2 regions of the Aeromonas sp. MTB genome follow, and region 2 is predicted to be linked to the other one. Evidence: predicted binding sites of a transcription regulator. Region 2 holds the regulator's gene; the other holds the start of a gene.
What was found. Region 2 encodes sigma-54, which starts transcription at its own class of promoters, with help from an activator protein. Its sites were predicted from a motif close to TGGCACNGTTTTNGCTT; they were not measured.
Positions count from the first base shown of each region.

Region 1: glnA (glutamate--ammonia ligase) is a predicted target of sigma-54. The motif match lies at 4,868-4,884, and genes of this name have one in related genera.

Region 1 covers NZ_CP147026.1:4,326,236-4,333,373, forward strand. Annotated here, with positions in the region: gene trkA (Trk system potassium transporter TrkA) at 1-997, shown strand, start outside; gene WBR25_RS19855 (TrkH family potassium uptake protein) at 1,094-2,536, shown strand; gene typA (translational GTPase TypA) at 2,778-4,589, opposite strand; gene glnA (glutamate--ammonia ligase) at 4,941-6,350, shown strand; gene WBR25_RS19870 (DUF4124 domain-containing protein) at 6,466-7,044, shown strand; gene glnL (nitrogen regulation protein NR(II)) at 7,131-7,138, shown strand, end outside.
Region 2 covers NZ_CP147026.1:345,047-352,184, forward strand. Annotated here, with positions in the region: gene lptA (lipopolysaccharide transport periplasmic protein LptA) at 1-473, shown strand, start outside; gene lptB (LPS export ABC transporter ATP-binding protein) at 477-1,202, shown strand; gene WBR25_RS01660 (RNA polymerase factor sigma-54) at 1,268-2,707, shown strand; gene hpf (ribosome hibernation promoting factor) at 2,728-3,015, shown strand; gene ptsN (PTS IIA-like nitrogen regulatory protein PtsN) at 3,018-3,464, shown strand; gene rapZ (RNase adapter RapZ) at 3,510-4,376, shown strand; gene npr (PTS phosphocarrier protein NPr) at 4,397-4,669, shown strand; gene WBR25_RS01685 (BglG family transcription antiterminator) at 4,687-6,591, opposite strand; gene dagF (2-dehydro-3-deoxy-phosphogluconate aldolase) at 6,699-7,138, opposite strand, start outside.

The DNA.
Region 1 (7,138 bases), 620 kb from region 2:
GTTGGTGACCGACTATGTACGTCGCCTGATCGAATACCCGGGCGCCCTGCAAGTGGTTGATTTTGCAGGTGGCCGCGTCGGTCTGGTAGCGGTCAAGGCCTACTACGGTGGCCCGCTGGTGGGCAACGCCCTCTCGACCCTGCGCGAGCACATGCCCAACATCGAAACTCGGGTAGCGGCCATCTTCCGTCAGGGCCGCCCGATCCGCCCGCAAGGTACCACCATCATCGAAGCGGATGACGAGGTCTTCTTCGTCGCCGCCGCGGGCCATATCCGTGCCGTGATGTCAGAGCTGCAGCGCCTAGAGAGCCCCTACCGCCGCATCATGATCGTCGGTGGCGGCAACATCGGCGCCGGTCTCGCCCGCCAACTGGAGAAGCGCTACAGCGTCAAGCTTATCGAGCGCAATCAGAAGCGGGCGGAGCAGCTCTCCGAACTGCTGGAGAACACCATCGTCTTCTGCGGCGATGCGGCGGATCAGGAGCTACTGGCCGAGGAGCACATCGACCAGATCGACGTCTTCATCGCCGTGACCAACGAGGATGAGGCCAACATCATGTCGGCGCTGCTCGCCAAGAAGATGGGCGCCAAGAAGACCATGGTGCTGATCCAGCGCGGCGCCTACGTGGATCTGGTGCAGGGTGGCTCCATCGATATCGCCATCTCGCCGCAGCAGGCCACCATCTCGGCCCTGTTGACCCACGTGCGCCGGGCCGATATCGCCAACGTCTACAGCTTGCGCCGCGGTGCTGCCGAGGCGATCGAGGCGATTGCCCACGGTGACGAGAACACCTCCAAGGTGGTCGGCAAGACGGTGGGCGAGCTCAAGCTGCCGCCGGGCACCACTATCGGTGCCGTAGTGCGCGGAGATGAAGTACTGATCGCCCACGATCGCACCAAGATCCAGCAGGATGACCACGTGGTCATGTTCCTGGTGGACAAGAAGTATATCCCGGAAGTGGAGCGGCTGTTCCAGCCAAGCCCCTTCTTCCTGTAACGTCTTCATGCGCACAGGCTGTCAAACCAGACCCGGCTCAGCTCCCCCAAGGGGATGGTCCGGGTCTTTTGTTAATCAACGACCAGGTTATCGAACATGATCAAGCTGCGTCCCATTATCTTCACCCTCGGGCTGGTGCTCTCCAAGCTGGCGCTCTTCATGTGGCTGCCCACCTTGCTGGCACTGCTCACCGGGTCAGAGGGATTTGTCGAGTTTCTCAAGTCCGTGCTGATCACCCACGGCGCCGCCCTGCTCTGCCTCCACTATGGTCGCAAGGCGGAGTTTCATCTGGGGGTGCGGGAGATGTTCCTGCTCACCACCTCGGTCTGGGTGGTGGCCTGCGCCTTCGGCGCCCTGCCCTTTGTCTTCATCACCCACATCAACTTCACCGACGCTTACTTCGAGACCATGTCGGGGGTGACTACCACGGGCTCTACCGTGCTCTCCGGCCTCGACAACATGGCACACAGCATCCTGTTGTGGCGTTCCATCCTGCAGTGGCTGGGCGGGGTCGGCTTTATCGTGATGGCGGTTGCCGTGCTGCCCTACCTCAACGTTGGCGGCATGAAGCTGTTCCAGACCGAGAGCTCGGACTGGTCGGACAAAAGCGCACCGCGTGCCAAGACGGTCGCCAACAACATCGTCGTGGTCTATCTGGTGCTCTCCATGCTCTGCTTCATGGCCTACTGGGCCAGCGGCATGAACATGTTCGAGGCGATCAACCACGCCATGACCACCCTCAGTACCGGCGGCTACTCCACCTCCGATCAATCCATGTCCCACTTCTCCAACTCGGCACACTGGATTGGCACCCTGTTCATGTTCCTCGGCGGCCTGCCCTTCCTGCTCTATGTGCAGAGCCTCAACCACAGGGACAACAGCCTGTTCAAGGACGCCCAGGTGCGAGGTTTCTTCTGGCTGGTGGTGTGGGTCACCGTCATCATGACCTTCTATCTGTGGGAGAGAGACCTGTTCGGCTTCTGGGATGCCCTGCGCATCAGCTGCTTCAACATCGTCTCGGTGCTCACCACCACCGGCTACGGCCTTGGTGACTTTGGCACCTGGGGGCCGCTCGCCAGCATCGTCTTCATCGTGCTGCTGGCTCTTGGGGCCTGCTCCGGCTCCACTGCGGGCGGCCTCAAGATCTTCCGGGTACAGGTGGCGTTTGCCCTGTTCAGAAAGCAGATGCGCCAGCTGATGCACCCCTCCGCCGTGTTCCCGCAGAAGTACAACGGCCGGACAGTCAATGACGCCATCATCCGCTCGATGATCTCATTCGTGCTGGCCTACTTCGCCATCATTCTGGTGATAGCCGCACTGTTGGGCGCCATCGGGCTTGACCCCCTGACGGCTATCTCCAGCTCCATCACCGCTGTCGCCAACGTCGGCCCGGGCATGGGCCCGGTGGTCGGCCCCAGCACCAACTTTGCCAGCCTGCCGGAATCGGCCAAATGGCTGCTGTCATTCGGCATGCTGCTGGGACGACTGGAGATCCTGACGGTCGCCGTGCTCTTCTTCCCCTCCTTCTGGCGCCAGTAATCCCTCACTGCAAGCCAGCAAAAAGCCGCAGCGTTCACCCGCTGCGGCTTTTTTATCTCACCCATCCCCACGACCTTCGCTCACCGCTCATCAGCCCCATTACCGGATGGCCTGAACGAGCTCATCAGGATGGCCAGAGCGGATCACTGACATAAAAAAACGGACCCAAACCAGAGGTTTGGGTCCGTTTATCAGTGAACCGTCAGCGGCCACGAAGGCTGCCGAGGCTCAGCACATGGCATTAACCACGGCCAGAGCGCTTGCGATCCAGCTCAGTCAGCAATTTCTTGCGGATACGGATGTTCTTCGGAGTCACTTCTACCAGTTCGTCGTTATCGATGAACTCGAGAGCCTGTTCCAGAGTCATGCGGATCGGCGGAGTCAGCACTTGAGCTTCGTCGGTACCGGAGGCACGCATGTTGGTCAGCTGCTTGCCTTTCAGGCAGTTAACAGTCAGGTCGTTGGAACGGGAGTGAATACCGATCACCTGGCCTTCGTACACTTCGGTCGCGTGACCGATGAACAGACGACCGCGGTCTTGCAGACCGAACAGGGCGTAAGTCAGTGCCTTACCGGTAGCGTTGGAGATCAGCACGCCGTTCTGACGCTCACCGATGCTGCCACCCTTGTGCGGACCGTAGTGGTCGAAGGTGTGGTACAGCAGACCGGTACCTGAGGTCATGGTCATGAACTCGGTCTGGAAGCCGATCAGGCCACGGCTCGGGATCATGAAGTCCAGACGGACACGACCCTTGCCATCCGGGGTCATGTTGGTCATTTCGCCTTTACGCAGACCCAGTTGCTCCATCACGGAACCCTGGTGCGCTTCTTCAACGTCCACAGTTACAGTTTCGAACGGTTCTTGCAGAACGCCATCAACGGTACGCAGGATTACTTCCGGACGGGACACAGCCAGTTCGTAACCTTCGCGACGCATGTTTTCGATCAGGATGGAGAGGTGCAGTTCACCACGACCGGATACACGGAACTTGTCCGGATCATCAGTCTCTTCCACGCGCAGGGCCACGTTGTGGACCAGCTCCTGGTTCAGACGCTCCAGAATGTTACGGGAGGTCACGAACTTGCCCTCTTTACCGGCGAACGGTGAGGTGTTGACCTGGAAGGTCATGTTCACGGTCGGCTCGTCAACGGAGAGCGGCGGCAGGGCTTCAACGGCACCGTTGTCACAGATGGTGTCGGAGATTTTCAGCTCGCCCAGACCGGTGATAGCGATGATGTCACCCGCTTGCGCGTCGGTAACTTCAGTACGGGACAGACCCAGGTAACCCAGCACCTGACCGACTTTACCGTTACGGGTCTTGCCGTCAGCACCAACGATGGTGACTTGCTGGTTGGTCTTGACGCGACCACGAGTGATACGGCCGATACCGATAACGCCCACGTAGGAGTTGTAGTCCAGCTGGGAGATCTGCATCTGGAACGCGCCTTCGGTGTCAGCTTTCGGGGCTTCCACGTTGTCGACGATGGCCTGGAACAGCGGCTCCATGTTCTCGGACTCGACGTCCTGATCCATGGTGGCCCAACCGTTCAGTGCAGAGGCGTAAACAACTTTGAAATCCAGCTGTTCGTCAGTCGCGCCCAGGTTGTCGAACAGGTCGAATACCTGATCCATTACCCAGTCAGGACGAGCACCCGGACGGTCAACCTTGTTGATGACCACGATCGGCTTCAGACCCTGAGCGAACGCTTTCTGGGTCACGAAACGGGTTTGCGGCATCGGGCCGTCTACGGCGTCAACCAGCAGCAGCACGGAGTCAACCATGGACAGTACGCGCTCTACTTCACCACCGAAGTCGGCGTGACCCGGGGTATCAACGATGTTGATGCGGTAGTCATTCCAGCGGATCGCAGTGTTCTTGGCGAGAATGGTGATGCCACGTTCCCGTTCCAGATCATTGGAGTCCATGATCCGTTCCTGGCCTTCCGTGGAGCGGTCCAGGGTGCCGGACTGCTGCAGCAGCTTATCAACCAGAGTCGTTTTGCCGTGGTCAACGTGCGCAATAATCGCAATATTGCGTAAATTCTCTAACATTCTCGCCTCAATCACCGGGTAAAATTGGGCGCTAATTGTACTCTTGCCTTTGTGATCTGCCTAGCAGAATTGCAGTACATTCGCGCATAACAACAGATCTGGATCATAGACCTCTCTGACAAACCCTGCTTAGATGGGCGGTGACCGTATTTCGCGCACCATTACAGTGCACCAAAACGATCCACCATCGCACTAAATTGATGCAACGCGAGTCGAGATCGCCTGATTTTGGGGAGCCTCTTCTGCGAGATTGCCCTGAAATCAAGCTGTCACAAACTTGGCACGATACTGGCTTATGTGAATACGACGACGCATTCACCCAGAGAGTTTTAACACCGGAGGTTACTTAGCATGTCAGCCCAGAACGTTTTGGCCCTGATCCAGGAACACGAAGTCAAGTTTGTTGATCTGCGCTTTACCGACACCAAGGGTAAAGAGCAGCATGTATCCATCCCTGCTCACCAGGTTGATGAAGATTTCTTCGAAGACGGCAAGATGTTCGATGGTTCCTCCATCGGCGGCTGGAAGGGCATCAACGAATCCGACATGGTACTGATGCCGGACGCAGCCTCCGCCAAGCTGGACCCGTTCACCGAAGAGACCACTCTGAACATCGTTTGTGACGTGCTGGAGCCTGCCACCATGCAGGGCTACGACCGCGATCCGCGCTCCATCGCCAAGCGTGCAGAAGATTTCCTGAAGTCCAGCGGCATCGCTGACACCGTGCTGTTCGGGCCGGAGCCGGAATTCTTCATGTTCGACAACATTACTTTCTCCAACACCATGGGCCACAGCTTCGTGAAAATCGAATCTGAAGAAGCCGCATGGAACTCCGGCACTGCCTATGAGCATGGCAACAAGGGTCACCGTCCGTTCGTGAAAGGCGGTTACTTCCCGGTTGCACCGGTCGACTCTTCCCAGGATATCCGCGCCGCCATGTGTCTGGTGCTGGAAGAGATGGGCCAGGTCGTTGAAGCTCACCACCACGAAGTGGCCACTGCCGGTCAGAACGAGATCGCTACCCGCTTCAACACTCTTACGCTGAAAGCTGACGAAGTACAGGTACTGAAGTACGTGATCCACAATGTGGCCCACGCCTACAACAAGACCGTGACCTTCATGCCGAAACCCATGTTCGGTGACAACGGCTCCGGCATGCACTGCCACCAGTCTCTGGCCAAGAACGGCGTCAACCTGTTCGCTGGCGACCTGTATGGCGGTCTGTCCGAGATGGCGCTGCACTACATCGGCGGTATCATCAAGCACGCCAAGGCCATCAACGCCTTCGCCAACCCGACCACCAACTCCTACAAGCGTCTGGTTCCGGGTTATGAAGCACCGGTCATGCTGGCCTACTCTGCCCGCAACCGCTCTGCCTCCATCCGTATCCCGGTGGTACCGAGCCCGAAAGCCCGTCGTATCGAAGTGCGCTTCCCGGATCCGGCTGCCAACCCGTACCTGGCCTTCGCAGCCCAGCTGATGGCCGGTCTGGACGGTATCATCAACAAGATCCATCCGGGCGATGCCATGGACAAGAACTTGTACGACCTGCCGCCGGAAGAAGCCGCAGAAGTGCCGACCGTTGCCGGTTCTCTGGACGAAGCCTTGGCCGCTCTGGATGCTGACCGCGAGTTCCTGACCCGTGGCGGCGTGTTCAGCGATGACTTCATCAACTCCTATCTGGAACTGAAACAGCAGGATGTTGACCGTGTGCGCATGACCCCGCACCCGCTGGAGTTCGAACTGTACTACTCCGTCTAAGTCTCAGCAGACTGGCCGTTTAAATCAGGTCAGCTTGCTTAATCGTGACAAAACCCGCCATCTGGCGGGTTTTTTCTCTGATAGGATTAAGCAAAATACCGTCAAGGAGAGATGGATGAACAACAAGCATGGCATAGGGGTGCTCAGCCTCCTGTTGCTGACCTCGTTCGGTACGGATGCGGCCAAGGTCTACTCCTGGGTCGATGGCAATGGCATCACCCACTACTCGGATGCGCCACCACCCGGCAAAAACGCCAAAGAGGTCGATCTGCGGGTCGCCCCGCTGCTGGGCAGCAGCGCGCCCAGATCGGTGCAGGTGGATAACTTCAACAGCCTGACCGGCGCCGATGCCAAGAAAGAGAAAGAGGCGGCCAAGCTGACCATCGAACTGCTCTCCCCGGAACAGGGCAGCACCCTGCGCGACAACACAGGCAACATCGTCTTTCAGGGCACCATCAGCCCCAAACCTCCGACCCAGTATGATGTGCGCCTGACCCTGGATGGCAAAGCCGCCCCCATCGTCAGCAACAGCCTCTCTGTCCGCGTCGAAAACGTCGATCGCGGCGCCCACGAGGCTCAGCTCGAGCTGCTCGCTAAAGACGGTACGATCCTTGCTAAATCCAGTGCAGTCACCTTTTACCTGCATAGAGCGAGCGTGACGCCGGCTCCCAAACCCACCCCCAAAGCCGACTAGGGGTGATATAGCGCACCGATGCGGGTAAACTCTATGCACCATATCGGTGCATAACAGGTGTGTAGCACCGTTTTAGGGAGAAACCTGTGCCAAC
Region 2 (7,138 bases):
CCAAAGAGTCCGACTTTGCCGAGAAGGTCTACGTCGATGCCGTCAAACAGGTGGCCGAGATGCAGGACAACCGCATCACCTTCGAAGAGGATGTCACCATCAATCAGGGCACCATCCGGATCAAGGCTGACAAGGTGGTAGTGACCCGTTCCGGCGAGAAAGGGGCCGAGGTGATGACTGCCTACGGCAAGCCCGCCACCTTCTTCCAGATCCTGGATAACGGCAAGCCGGTCAATGCCCACGGCAACACTATCCGCTACGAGCTGAAGAACCGGCTGGTGACCATCACCGGCAACGGTCAGCTCAAGCAGGAAGATAGCCAGGTCAATGGCGATCTGATCCGCTACGACATCGTCAAACAGAAGATGATCGCCGAGAGCAAGAGCCCGAGCCAGCGGGTCAAAACCGTGTTCCTGCCGGATCAGGTAGAGAATTTCGACAAGCCCGCCGACCAGAAGAAGCAGGAAAAATAAGCCATGGCAGTGTTAAAAGCAGTGGGCCTGCAGAAGAGCTACAAGCGCCGCATGGTGGTAAGTGACGTCAGCCTTGAAGTGGGCACTGGCCAGATTGTCGGCCTGCTCGGCCCCAACGGGGCGGGCAAGACCACCTCCTTCTACATGATCGTGGGGCTGGTACAGCGCGATGCCGGTCTCATCACCATCGACGATCAGGACATCAGCCTGCAGCCCATGCATGTGCGGGCCCGCAACGGTATCGGTTACCTGCCGCAGGAGGCCTCCATTTTCCGTCGCCTGTCGGTGTTCGACAACCTGATGGGGGTGATGCAGACCCGCAAAGGGTTGAGCCGTGAGGAGCGTGAGGACAAGGTTCAGCAACTGCTGGAAGAGTTCAATATCACCCACATTCGCGACAACCTGGGTCAGAGCCTCTCCGGCGGTGAGCGCCGTCGGGTCGAGATCGCCCGTGCGCTGGCGGCCGAGCCGCGTTTTATTCTGCTGGATGAACCCTTTGCAGGGGTTGACCCGATTTCTGTGATAGACATCAAGAAGATCATTCAGCATCTGAAAGATAGAGGCCTTGGCGTCTTGATTACCGACCACAACGTCAGAGAGACTCTGGACGTATGTGAGAAGGCCTATATCGTCAGCCACGGCAAGATGATTGCCGAAGGTGCACCGGCTGACATCCTTGCCGATGAGCAGGTCAAGCGCGTCTATTTGGGCGATCAATTCAGTCTATAGTAAGGGGGCATGCCTTCATTTCCTTTGACGAGTGCCTCGCTGAACATAAGGATATCCCGACGTAGATGAAGCCGACATTACAGTTGCGTCTCGGTCAGTCCCTGACCATGACGCCGCAATTACAACAAGCGATTCGTCTGCTCCAGCTCTCCACTCTGGAACTTCAGCAGGAAATTCAGCAAGCGCTCGAAAACAACCCTCTGCTGGAGCAGGAAGAGAGCGAGACGCAAGAGACCAGTCCGGAAGCGCCGGTCGATGCCAGCCAGCTGGATTCCAGCGATGCCATGGCCCAAGAGCAGATGCCGGATGAGTTGCCGGTGGATACCACCTGGGACGAGGTTTACTCTGCCGGCACCGCCCAGAGCGCGGGCCCCATCCACGATGGGGAAGATAGCGTCTATCAGGGAGAGACCACCGAAAACCTGCAGGATTATCTGTTGTGGCAGATGCGGCTCACACCGTTCAGCGATGTGGATGCCGCCATCGCGCTCGCCATCATCGATGCCATCGACGAATCCGGTTATCTGACCGTTGCGCTGGAGGATATTCAGGCTGCCGTCACCAGCGATGACGTAGAGGTGGAACTCGATGAGGTCGAGGCGGTACTCAAGCGGGTGCAGCACTTCGATCCGGTCGGCATTGCTGCCCGTTCTGTGCAGGAGTGTTTGCTGATCCAGCTGGATCAGTATGACCCGCAGACCCCCTGGCTCAACGAGGCCAAGGAGGTGATCCTCGAGCACATGGAGCTGCTCGGCAACCGGGATTACCGCACCCTCGCCCGCAAGACAAAACTCAAAGAGAGCGACCTCAAGGAGGTGCTGGATCTGATCCAGCTGCTGGAGCCGCGCCCCGGCAATGGCATCATCCAGAGCGACTCCCAGTACGTGATCCCCGACGTCTCCGTGGTCAAGAAGGGCAGCAAGTGGGTGGTCGAGCTCAATCCCGACTCTGCCCCCCGCATCCGGGTCAACGAGACCTATGCCGCCATGGCCCGCAACGCCCGCAGCAGCACCGACACCCAGTTTATCCGCTCCCATTTGCAGGAAGCCAAGTGGTTCATCAAGAGCCTGGAAAGTCGCAATGACACCCTGCTGAAAGTGGCCAGTTGCATTGTCGAGCAGCAACAGGGCTTTTTCGAGTATGGTGAAGAGGCGATGAAGCCGATGGTGCTCAATGACATCGCCGAAGCGGTAGAGATGCATGAGTCGACCATCTCCCGGGTGACGACCCAGAAGTACATGCATACCCCCCGTGGTATCTTCGAATTGAAGTTTTTTTTCTCCAGCCATGTGAACACCGAAGGAGGAGGAGAGTGCTCATCGACCGCAATTCGCGCGCTCATCAAGAAGCTGGTCACGGCAGAGAATCCTGCCAAGCCGTTAAGTGATAGCAAGATCGCGGATTTGCTGGCCGAACAGGGTATTATGGTGGCGAGACGCACGATCGCTAAGTATCGCGAATCCTTGTTTATCCCACCTTCCAATCAGCGCAAACGCCTGGTTTAGGCAAACAAAAGGATGATGTTATGCAAATTAACCTGACCGGACACCATGTCGAGATCACCGAAGCTCTGCGTGATTATGTGAATAACAAATTTGCCAAACTCGAGCGTCACTTCGACCACATCAACAATGTTCATGTGGTGCTTAGCGTGGAAAAACTGAACCAGATAGCGGAAGCCAAATTGCACGTCAGCGGTGGCGAAGTGTTTGCCAACTCTGAACATGCCGATATGTATGCTGCGATAGACACCTTGCTCGACAAGCTGGACAGGCAGATCATCAAGCACAAAGATAAGTTAAATAAAAAATAACCATGCAACTTGAACACATACTGAGTCGGGACTGCACCAAGAGTGCAGTCCCTTGTACCAGCAAGAAACGCGCCCTCGAAATCATCAGCGAGCTGGCCGCCGAGCGCCTTGGCACCTCCCGCCAGGCGCTGTTCGAATGCTTGCTGGCCCGCGAAAAAATGGGTAGTACTGGGATCGGTGCCGGTATTGCAATCCCCCACGGTCGCATTGACGATGAGTTCCCGCCAACCGCGATCCTGATGACCTTTGCCGACCCTATTCCTTTCGACTCCATCGACAATCAACCGGTTGACCTGCTGTTTGCCTTGCTGGTGCCGGAAAGCGAGTGCAAGCAGCATCTCAAGACCCTTTCTCTGATGGCTTCCAAGCTGGGTGACAAGGCGGTTTGCCGCCAGTTGCGTCAGGCAACCAGCGACGAAGAGCTCTATCAGATCATGATCTCGGCCTGACAGCAGGCCAAGGATGAGACACCCGTTTTGGCGTGAGGGAACAAGATGCAGTTAATCGTGGTAAGTGGACGTTCGGGCTCCGGTAAAACGGTAGCCCTGCGAGTGCTGGAAGATCTGGGTTACTACTGTGTGGACAACCTGCCGGTCAATCTGCTGCCCCAGCTGATTGTGTCGGTGGAGAGCCAGTATGACAAACTGGCGGTCAGCATCGATGTGCGCAACCTGCCGAGCGATCCGGAGAAACTGGAAAATCTGCTGGCACAGGTGCGCAATGAGGGGCGGGTAGAGTTCTCCAGCTTTTTCTTCGACGCTGACAATGGCACTCTGCTCAAGCGCTATGGCGAGAGCCGCCGCTTGCACCCCCTCTCACGCAACAAGCTGTCGCTGGATGAGGCAATACGTCAGGAGACCCACCTGCTGGCGCCACTCTCCTCGACCGCTGACCTGCGCATCGACACCACCACCCTCAGCATTCACGACCTGAGCGAGCTCATCAAGACCCGGGTACTCGGCAAGAAAGAGAACGAGCTGGTGCTGGTGTTCGAGTCGTTCGGCTTCAAGTATGGCATTCCCAAGGATGCCGACTTCGTGTTCGATGCTCGCTTCCTGCCCAATCCACACTGGATCCCCGAGCTCAAGCCCTTCACCGGCAAGGATGAGCCGGTCGCCAACTACCTCTCGGCGCAGGCTGACGTGATGCTGTTTACCCAGCAGATCGAGAACATGCTGGTGACCTGGTTGCCCCATCTGGAGCGCAACAATCGCAGCTACCTCACGGTCGGCATCGGTTGCACCGGCGGTCAGCACCGCTCGGTCTTTATTGCAGAGCGACTGGCCAGTGCATTCCGTTTGCTTGGCAAGAACGTGCAGATCCGCCACCGCACTCTAGACAAGAGTGCCCCCCAATCCTGACGGACCAATAGGACGACCCGATGACTGTTTCCGCCTCGGTTGAAGTGAAAAACAAGCTGGGTATTCATGCCAGACCAGCCATGATGCTGTTCGAGCTGGTGCAGGGTTTCGATGCTCACGTGCTGCTGCGCAATGAAGATGGTGTGGAGGCCGATGCTGACAGCATCATCGGCCTGCTGATGCTGGATTCCGCGCAAGGGCGGCAGGTGGAAGTACAGGTTGAGGGCCCCGAAGAGGTCGAGGCCCTGGCCGCCGTGGTGGAGCTGTTCACCTCCGGCTTCAATGAGGAGTAGTCACTCCTCGTTATATGTTATGAACCGGTACGCGCCAGCGCTTTGAAGCTGGCAAAATCGCGACAAGCCAGCAGATTCCTGCTGGCTTTTTCGTTCATCAGTGCCAGAAACAGGTCGTAGAGACCCATCGCCTCCTCGTAATCGGCTTTGCTGATGGCCAGCACGAAGATGAGCGTCGCGATTTCCCCGTTGCCCCAGTCGATCCCCTGCGGTGCCAGTACGGTGTACACCAGAGTGCGGCGCGCCAGCAGACCGAGAGAGTGGGGCAGGGCGATCCCTTCTCCCAGCATGGTGGAGACGATCCGCTCCCGCTCCTGCAGTGAGGCTCTGAAGCCGCTCTCCACCAGATCTTCCGCCTCCAGCTGATCACAGATACGGGCAAACAGTTCGGCCTGGGTAAGGGGTTCTTTGACCACCATGAAGTGGTCGGCATCGAAATATTTGTCGAGCATGTAGGGGCGGGTGCGGTCGATCAGCACCAGCTTGCCAAGCTGCTCCAGCTGGTATTGGGTCGGGAAGGGGGCAACGAGTACCACGGGGGCGTTTTTTTCGTTCACCTTGACGGTACTGATGACAAAGTCCTGCGCGATCTGCACTAGACCTTCGTAATCCCGCACCGATTCAAGTGTGGTCAGCTGCAACTGGGGATACTCTCGCTTGATACGTGCTTCCAGCACCCGGAAGGTGGCGTTGCCCGCATCGCAAAGCAATAGCGCCTGCGGGCGGCGGGTATAGCCGATATCGTAATGGCGCTCCAGCCCGACCCCGATATGGATCACCAGATAGCCGATCTCGTGGTGGGTCAGTCGGTAGGGGGTCTGCTTGATCCACTCCGAAATGGCCGCCAGCGTGATGTCGTAGGCGAGGGGGTAGTACTGCTTGATGTGATCGGCCAGCGGGTTGTGGTTGCCAATCTGGTATTTGACCCGTAGCAGCATGGCGCTGATATGGGTTTGCAGGTCGGCCCGCAGCTGTTGGTCGCCTCGCAGGTCGTAAGGGTAGTGTTGATGAATGTAGGTCAGCAGATGCTCAACCAGCTGTTCGCTCTCGGCGGCCATTGCCGGGCTGAGCTGGGGAGTATCGGCAATCAGGCGCGCCTGGATCTGGATGGCGAGACCGGCGATCTCGTCCTCTACGGGGGGCGTCAAGGTTGGCAATACCGCATATATATCGCGAGATACTGCCAGCAGCGGCAGAGTCAGATCCTCGCTGGCGAAGTGGCGCAACTCGTGACCGGATGCCTGACGCAGCAGGGCAACGGCGCAGTAGATGGTGAGCTGCTGCAAGCTCTCGTCAGCGAGACGCAGCTGATGTCGGGCAAGCTGGGCATGGATGTGATTGCCCACTACCTCCATCGTCTTGCTGGGGCAGAGGTTGGGTAGCAGGGTTTGCAACTGGTTGTTGTGCAGCAACTCCTGATAGAGCAGCTGGGTCAGGCAGGCCCGGATCGCCGTCTCCTCCCCCTGAATGCGCATCCCCAGGCGGGGTTTGCTCTCAACGCTGAGCCTGAAGTGGCTGAGCTGCTCGCGGACTTCCGTCATATCCCCCTGCAGTGCCGCCCGGCTCAGATACCAGGTATCAGCCAGCTCATCGAGCTTGATCCCCTGCTCTGCCGTCAATAGCAGGATCTGCAGGTGCAGCACCCGCTCCCGGCTGGTGCGTGGCAGGCCGCTATCCTGACCCTGGGCCGCCAGCAGAGCCTCGAACAGTCCCTGATTGTAGATTTTCAGCTGGTAGCCGCTGCCACGCTGGTGGATCAGGTGAGCGCCGTGCGTGGCAATCAGTTCGTTGAGGGTCGCCACATCGGTGCGCACCGTGCGGGTGGAGACATTGAGGCGGCGAGCCAGCTCCTCCTGTGGCAGCGGTTCGGCGTGGAGCTGGAGCAGCAGTTGATGGAGCCTGGGGTGTGGCAGCTTGATCATAGGGGGTATGCAAGACTCCTGTTGCGAGATAAAGGGTCGATGTTAACAAGTGGGTCATCAACAAGCCAGGCACCGGTCAGTGATTGAACCGGCGCCCGTGACTGCCATCAGGCCAACAGTCGTTTCACTATGGCCAGCAGAGTCCGCACATCCTCGGGGCGAGTGTGCCCGCTCGCGCTGTCGATGATGGAGCTGTAGACGTGCGGGATCACCTTCTCGACTCCGGCGTCCAGCGCAATCCGCACTATCTCCTCGAAGTTCTCCAGATCGATGCCACCGGTGGGCTCCAGCCAGAAGTTGTTGCGGGCACAAGCCTCGGCTACTGCCTGATACTCGTCGCGGCAGGCCAGCCCGCCCATGGGGAAGAACTTGACCGAGCTGCCGCCCATGTCCTTGAGCAGGGCAATGGCGGTATCGATGGGCACGATGCCATCCGGCTGCCCGGCGCTGAGTGGACCGGTGGAGATCTTCACCATGCCCGGCATGCCGGTGGGGGAGATCAGGCCGTTGACCAGCGTTTGTGACTGACCGAGCAGCGCCCTGCTGG